Linked DNA regions of Roseisolibacter agri. The protein of the gene in region 2 interacts with the protein of the main gene of each other region in a pairwise test. Links are inferred from orthologs where the notes say so. Each region holds a gene or a part of one and is shown on either strand. Other genes may lie near its edges.

Region 1 (3,197 bases), on a different replicon or contig from region 2:
CGCCGCTGCACCGCGACCTACTTCCCCGAAGGCAACGCGCTGGTGCCCGTGCGCAGCACCGCGCGCCGCAGCAACACGCCGACCTCCAAGAGCGTGCGCATCAGCATCGCGCGCTCGGTCGGCGGCGCGCCGCCGGCCTGACGCCGCACGGTCACTCCCGTTCCAGCTTCGCGAGCTGCGGCTCGACCTCGGTCGCCATGCAGTGCGGGCAGATGCCGTGGCTGAAGCGCGTGCGCGTGTGCCGCGCGAGGTAGCTCTCCACCGAGTCCCAGTAGTTCTTGTCGTCGCGGATGCGGCGGCAGTACGAGCAGATGGGGAGGATGGCCTGCAGCGTCTGCACCTCCGCCAGCGACGCCTGCAGCTCGGCGATCAGGCGCGCGCGCTCGTCCTCCGCCGCCCGGCGCGCGGTGATGTCGCGGGCGACGGCGTAGATGGTCCGGTCGTTGGTCGACGGCGCGGAGTTCCACAGCAGCCAGCGGTACGAGCCGTCGCGGCACAGGTAGCGGTTCTCGAAGCCGCGCGCCATGCCGCCGCCGCGCACCTGGCCGTTCTGCTGCAGCGTGCGCTCGCGGTCGTCCGGGTGCACGAACTCGATGAACCGCCGCGCCATCATCTCCTCGCGCGTCCAGCCGAGGGTGCGCTCCCAGGCCGGGTTGAGCCGGCGGAAGTAGCCGCTGAAGTCCAGGAAGCAGAACATGTCCTGCGACACGGCGAAGAAGCGCTCCAGGTCGTGCGTCGCGCGCGCGCCGTGGTACTGGCAGAGCGCGAGCTCCAGCGTCGTGCGCAGCTCGCGGTCGGTGCACGGCAGCACGAGGTCCAGCGGGCCGGGAAGGGCCGCGTCCTCGCGCCCCGCCGCCTCCACCGCGGCATCGGCCCCCAGCAGGCGCACGACCGGCATCGGACGCGCCAGGCGGATCGCCGCCGCCGCCGACGGGCCGTCCACCGGATCGCCGAGCTCCCCGCCGACGACCGCGACGTCCGGCACGCGCTCGGCCGCGAGCGACGCCGCGCGCGCCACCGTGTCCGCGACCGCCTCCACCGCGTAGCCCAGACGCGACAGGCGCGCCGCGATCTCGTCCGCCGCGGCGGGTCGACTCTCGACGATGAGGACGCGCTTGGCCATGCGGAGGGAGGGACGGCGGAGGGAGGAGCGGCCTCGGCGAGGGGCCGCGCGACCGTTGGGGGCCAATCTATCGCGCGCGCGGCCGGCCGCACGATTGACGCGCCGCGCCCCGGCGCCAGCTTGCTCCCGTCCGGACGTCGGCCGCCCCCGGCGTCATGAAGCCCCTGCCATCCGCCCCATGGCCCACCGCGAGCCCCGTGACGAGCGCGCACCGCGGCCCACCGGCGTGATCCTCGCCGGCGGCCGCGCGTCGCGCTTCGGCGGCCGGCCCAAGGGGCTGGAGACGCTCGGCGGCGCCCGCATCGTGGACCGCGTCGCGGCGGCGCTCCGCGCGGCGTGCGACCCGCTGCTCCTCGTCGCCCACGCGCCCGACGCCGGCGACTGGCTGCCCGGCGTCCGCGTCGTCGGCGACGTCCATCGCGACATGGGCGCGCTGGGCGGCCTGCACGCCGCGCTCTGGCACGCGCGCGCGCCGGTCCTCGTCGTCGCCTGGGACATGCCCTTCGTCACACCGGCGCTGCTGGACGCGCTGCTCGCGCTCGGCCGCGCCGGCGCGCGCGCTGCCCTCTCGCTTCACCCCGACGGCCACGCCGAGCCGCTGTGCGCGTACTACGACGCCGCGTGCGTCCGCGAGGCGGAGGCGCTGCTGCGCGCGGGCGAGCGCCGCGCCGCGGCGCTGGGCGGGGCGGTCGGCGCCGTGATGCTCGGCGGAACGGCGCTCGCCGCGCTGGGCGATCCGCGCACGCTGCTGGCGAGCGTCAACACGCCCGACGATCTCGCGCGCGCGGCCCGAGCCTATCGCACGGCCGGCGGCGTCTCGCCCGAGGACGTCAGCAGCCCCAGCTCCAGCGCGTGGCGCACGTAGTCCGCCCGCTCGCTGAACCCCAGCTTGTCGTTGATGCGGCGGCGGTACGTGTCCGCGGTCTTGGCGCTGATGTGCAGCCGCTCGCCGATCTGCGACGGCGTGTAGCCCTGCGCGATGAGGATGAACACCGCGCGCTCGCGCTCGGAGAGCGACTCGTAGCGCGCGCGCGTCGCGTCCTGCTGCGCGCGGCGCGTCCAGCCCGCGGCCAGCACGTGCGCGGCCGACGGCCGCACGTACACGCGCCCCGCCGCCACGGCGCGCAGCGCGTCCAGCAGCTCCGTGCTCGCGGCGTCCTTCACGACGTAGCCGCTCGCGCCGGCCTCCAGCAGCGGGATCAGGTACTCCTCCTCGTCGTGCATCGTCAGCACGAGCACGCGCGGGGTCGTGCCGGCCGGCCCGCGCCGGCGCGCGAGCTCGCGCGTCGCGGTCACGCCGTCCATGCCGCTCATCGAGAGATCCATGACGACGATGTCCGGCGCCAGCCGCTCGCACAGCACCAGCACCTCGTGCCCGTCCGAGGCCTCGCCCACGACCTCGACGTCCGGCGCGGCGCTCAGCAGCGTGCGCAGCCCGAGCCGCACGACGCCGTGGTCGTCCGCCAGCACCACGCGGATGCGCGCCGTCGCGCCCGCGGTCACGCGCCCACCTCGGCCGCCGGCACCGGCGCGAGCGGCACGCGCGCGCGCACCGTCGTGCCCTGCCCCGGGCGGCTCTCCACCTCCAGCCGTCCATCGATCAGTGCCACGCGCTCGCGCATCACGAACAGCCCCATCCCCTCGCGCGACCGCTCGGCCGCCTCGACGTCGAAGCCCTCGCCGTCGTCCGTGACCTCCAGCAGCGCGCTCGCGCCGTCCGTCGCCACGAGGCCGATGCGCACGTCCGACGGCGCGCCGTGGCGCACCGCGTTGCGCAGCGCCTCCTGCGCCACGCGGTAGAACACCGACGCCACCGGGGGCGGCAGCGTGCCGCGCACGTCCGAGACGACGCGCGTCTCGACGCCGCTCTGCTCGCGCGTCCGGCGCGCGAGGAACTCCAGCGCCGCGACCAGCCCCAGATCGTCCAGCACGCGCGGGTGGACGTTGTGCGACAGCGTGCGCACCTCCGCCAGCGACTCGACGACGATCTCGCGCATCACCGCCAGCCGCTCGTGCAGCGCGCCGGCCGGCACCTCGCGCACGGAGGACGTGACCAGCATCTCGAGCGCGCTGA
Region 2 (3,307 bases):
GCGACCGGCACGGGGCTCGGCCTGAGCGTGGTGCACACGCTCGTGTGCGCGGGACGCGGGCGCGTGCGCGTGGAGGACGCGCCGGGCGGCGGCGCGCGCTTCGTGGTGCGGCTGCCGCTCGCCTGACGCGCGCGAGCGGGCGGCGCGCGCTCAGCGGCGGCGTAGGCGGTAGAGGCGGATCGTCTGCCGCGTGCCGTAGCCCTCGACGTCGCGGGTCACCGGCTGGCCGACGTCCAGCCCCAGCGCGCGCGCCTGCTCCACGAACTCGGGCGCGGCCAGGCGCCCCGGATCGGTGACATAGGCGACGCCGCCGCGGCGCAGCGTGTGCGCGAGCGCGCGCGCGACGAGCGCGGCGTACGGCTTCTCGTACAGCACGTCCGACGCGACGACGCGGTCGTAGTGGCCCAGGTCCGCCGGCAGCGCGCGCCAGTCCACGAGGCGCGTCTCGCAGTCCACGCCCGCGGCGCGCCGCACGTTCGCGCGCGTGAAGTCGAGCGCCTCGGCGTAGTAGTCGCTCGCGGTGACCTCGTAGCCGGCGCGCGCCGCCGCCGCGGCCACCAGGCCGCTGCCGCAGCCCAGCTCCAGGAGCCGCTTCCCTTCGCCGCCCTCCTGCAGCAGGTGCGCGGCGAGCACGCGCGCCGACGGCCAGACGTCGGCCCAGTAGGGCAGCCGCTCGTCGTGCGCGAACGCGTCCTCGTCGATGAGCGCCTCGGCGCTGCGCGGACGGCGGATGTCGAACGACTCGCGTGCGCCCTCGTCGTGCAGGCGGATCGTCTCGGTGACCGTGTCGAAGCGCGCGTCGAGCGCGGCGTCCAGTGCGTCCAGCGTCGCGTCGCTCATGCGCGCACCTCGGTGAACGTCGCGGCGTCGAGCGCGGCCGCGTCGAGCGCGCCCTCGCCCAGCAGCAGCGCGCGCGCGGGCGCACCCGCGGCGAGGGCCGTCACGCCTTCGGGCACGACGAGCAGCGCATCCGCGCGCGCGGCGGAGGTGAGCAACCCGGAGCCCTGCGGGCCGGTGAGGCGCGCGGCGAGCTCGCCCGACTCCTCGGCGTCGAGCGTGACGCGCAGGAAGTGCGTGAGCGGCGCCGGCGCATCCACCGGCTCGCGCAGCGTGACGCGCACGGCGCGGCGGAACGGCCGCGCGTCGCCGGAGAGGCGGCGCAGCAGCGGGCGCGCGAACAGCTCGAAGGTCACGACGGTGGAGACGGGGTTGCCGGGCAAGCCGAGCCAGGGCACGTCGGCGTGCGAGGCACGCGGCAGCGTGCCCGCCCCGACCGGGCCGCCGGGGCGCATGCGCACACGCCAGAAGCGCAGCCGGCCGCCGAGCGCGGCGACCGCGTCGCGCACGTGATCGCGGTCGCCGACGCTGATGCCGCCCGTCGTCAGCAGCACGTCGGAGTCGGCGTCGAGCGCCGCCTGCAGCCGCTCGCGCAGCGCGTCGGGCCGGTCGGGCGCGACGCCCATGTCGAGCGGCTCGCCGCCCGCCTCGCGCACCAGCGCCGCCAGCGCGACGGTGTTGGAGGCGATGATGCCGCGCCCCGCGCGCACCGCGTCCACGTCGCCGAGCGGCACCAGCTCGTCGCCCGATGCGACGAGCGCCACGCGCGGGCGGCGCACGACGGAGAGCCTCGTGCAGCCGACCGATGCGAGCACCGCGAGCCCGCTCGGGCCGAGCCGCGTGCCGGCCGCCACGACGACGCGATGCTCGGCGACGTCCTCGCCGCGCGGGCGCACGTTGTGGCGCGCGCCGGGCGCGGGCCGCACGTCGCGATCGTCGCGCACCAGCACCGCGTCGCCGTCGTAGGTCACGTCCTCGACGCGCACGACGGCGTCGGCGCCCGCGGGCACGGGCGCGCCCGTGGCGATGCGGACCGCCTCGCCCGAGTTCAGCGTGCCGCGCCACGCGCCGCCGGCGGGCACCGTGCCGACCACGCGCAGCACGACCGGCGCGTCCGCGCGCGCGCCGAGCACGTCGGCCGCGAGCACCGCGATGCCGTCCATCGCCGCGTTGTCCCACGGCGGCAGCGCGACGGGCGACACGACGTCCTCCGCCAGCACGCGTCCGTGCGCATCGGCGAGGGGGACCCGCTCCGCGGGCAGCGGCGCGACGTCCTCCAGCACGGCGGTGATCGCCTCCGCGACCGCGAGCCGCGACCGCGGGGCGGGGTGGCTCACGGCGCGCCGGCCGCCGTGCGTGCGCCGCCGAGTCGCAGCGACGCGAGCCGCGCCGCGAGCGCGTCGGCCACGCGGTCCACCTGCGCCGTCGGCACCGTGTAGTTGTTGCAGAGGAAGCTGAAGAGCAGCATCTCGCCGTCGGCGGTGGTCACGTAGCCCGAGAGCGACCGTGCCTTGTCGAGGGTGCCCGTCTTCGCGTGCACGTTCCCCTCGGCCGGCGTCCCCTTCATGCGCGAGCGGATCGTGCCGTCCACGCCCGCGATGGGCAGCGCGTCGTAGAAGAGGCGGAAGCTCGGGTCGCGGCGCATCGCGTCGAGCACGCGCACGAGCGCGCGCGGCGTGACGTAGTCGTGGCGCGACAGCCCGCTGCCGTCGCGGATCACGACGTCGCGCTCGGCCGCCACGCCCCACGTCGCCAGCTGCCGCTCCATCGCGCGGCGCCCGCTGTCCGCGGTGCCGACGCCCGTCTTCTCCAGCCCCATCGTCTTCAGCAGCAGCTCGCCGATCTGGTTCTGCGACGGCTTCTCGAACGCCGGCATCACCTCGCGCAGCGGCAGCGACTGCGTGACGAACAGCGTGTCGCCGACCGGCGCGACCGGCTCCTTGCTGACGCGCGGCTCCGCGCCGCCGATCGTGATGCCACGCGTCCGGAGCGCCGTGCGCAGCGCCCCCAGGAAGGCACCGTTGGCGTCGCGCTGCGCGAGCGTCAGCACGGCGCTGTCGTTCACCGACACCACGCCCTCGAGCACGTGGCGGGCCTCGCGCGCGTCCCACCGCGCGCGCACGCGCGTGGCCGTGCGGCCGCTGGCGATCCCCGGCGTCACCGTGCGCACGTCCACGCGCAGCGGCAGCGCGTCGGCCGCGGGCGTGACCTGCACCGTCACCGAGTCGCCGGGCCGCGCGCCCGCGCGCACGACGATGCGGCCGAAGCCCTCGTTGAAGAACAGCTCGTCCACGCCCGCGGAGTACGGCGAGTCGAGGTCGTCCCACGACCAGCCGTAGCCGTGCGCCTCGTCGGGGAAGGCGTCGCCGTCGGCGATCACGCGTCCCGCGATGCGGCGGATGCCGCGCGCCGCGAGCGAGTCCGCGACCGCGAGCAGCGGCTGCATCGCGTCGGTGCGCATGCGGTCGCT

Evidence for each region.
Region 1: the proteins of rosag_RS22280 (region 2) and rosag_RS03945 interact in binary tests that used the Escherichia coli proteins (3 or more experiments, as listed by UniProt). The link is inferred for Roseisolibacter agri from one-to-one orthologs.

The regions. Positions count from the first base shown.
Region 1 is NZ_BRXS01000001.1:957,296-960,492, reverse strand. What follows is about bases 255-3,144. They hold rosag_RS03945 (molybdenum cofactor guanylyltransferase), read left to right. Parts: upstream 255-1,301; coding sequence 1,302-1,988; downstream 1,989-3,144. Other genes in these bases: rosag_RS03935 (sensor histidine kinase), read right to left, coding at 2,623-3,144; rosag_RS03940 (response regulator transcription factor), read right to left, coding at 1,919-2,626; rosag_RS03950 (PAS domain S-box protein), read right to left, coding at 255-1,123. Also shown: rosag_RS03955 (FdhF/YdeP family oxidoreductase), read left to right, coding at 1-141; more of rosag_RS03950, read right to left, coding at 152-254; more of rosag_RS03935, read right to left, coding at 3,145-3,197. UniProt on the Escherichia coli protein: Transfers a GMP moiety from GTP to Mo-molybdopterin (Mo-MPT) cofactor (Moco or molybdenum cofactor) to form Mo-molybdopterin guanine dinucleotide (Mo-MGD) cofactor.
Region 2 is NZ_BRXS01000007.1:270,674-273,980, forward strand. The notes cover bases 6-3,005. They hold rosag_RS22280 (molybdopterin molybdotransferase MoeA), read right to left. Parts: upstream 2,175-3,005; coding sequence 837-2,174; downstream 6-836. Other genes in these bases: rosag_RS22270 (sensor histidine kinase), read left to right, coding at 6-126; rosag_RS22275 (class I SAM-dependent methyltransferase), read right to left, coding at 151-840; dacB (D-alanyl-D-alanine carboxypeptidase/D-alanyl-D-alanine endopeptidase), read right to left, coding at 2,171-3,005. Outside these bases: more of rosag_RS22270, read left to right, coding at 1-5; more of dacB, read right to left, coding at 3,006-3,307. UniProt on the Escherichia coli protein: Catalyzes the insertion of molybdate into adenylated molybdopterin with the concomitant release of AMP.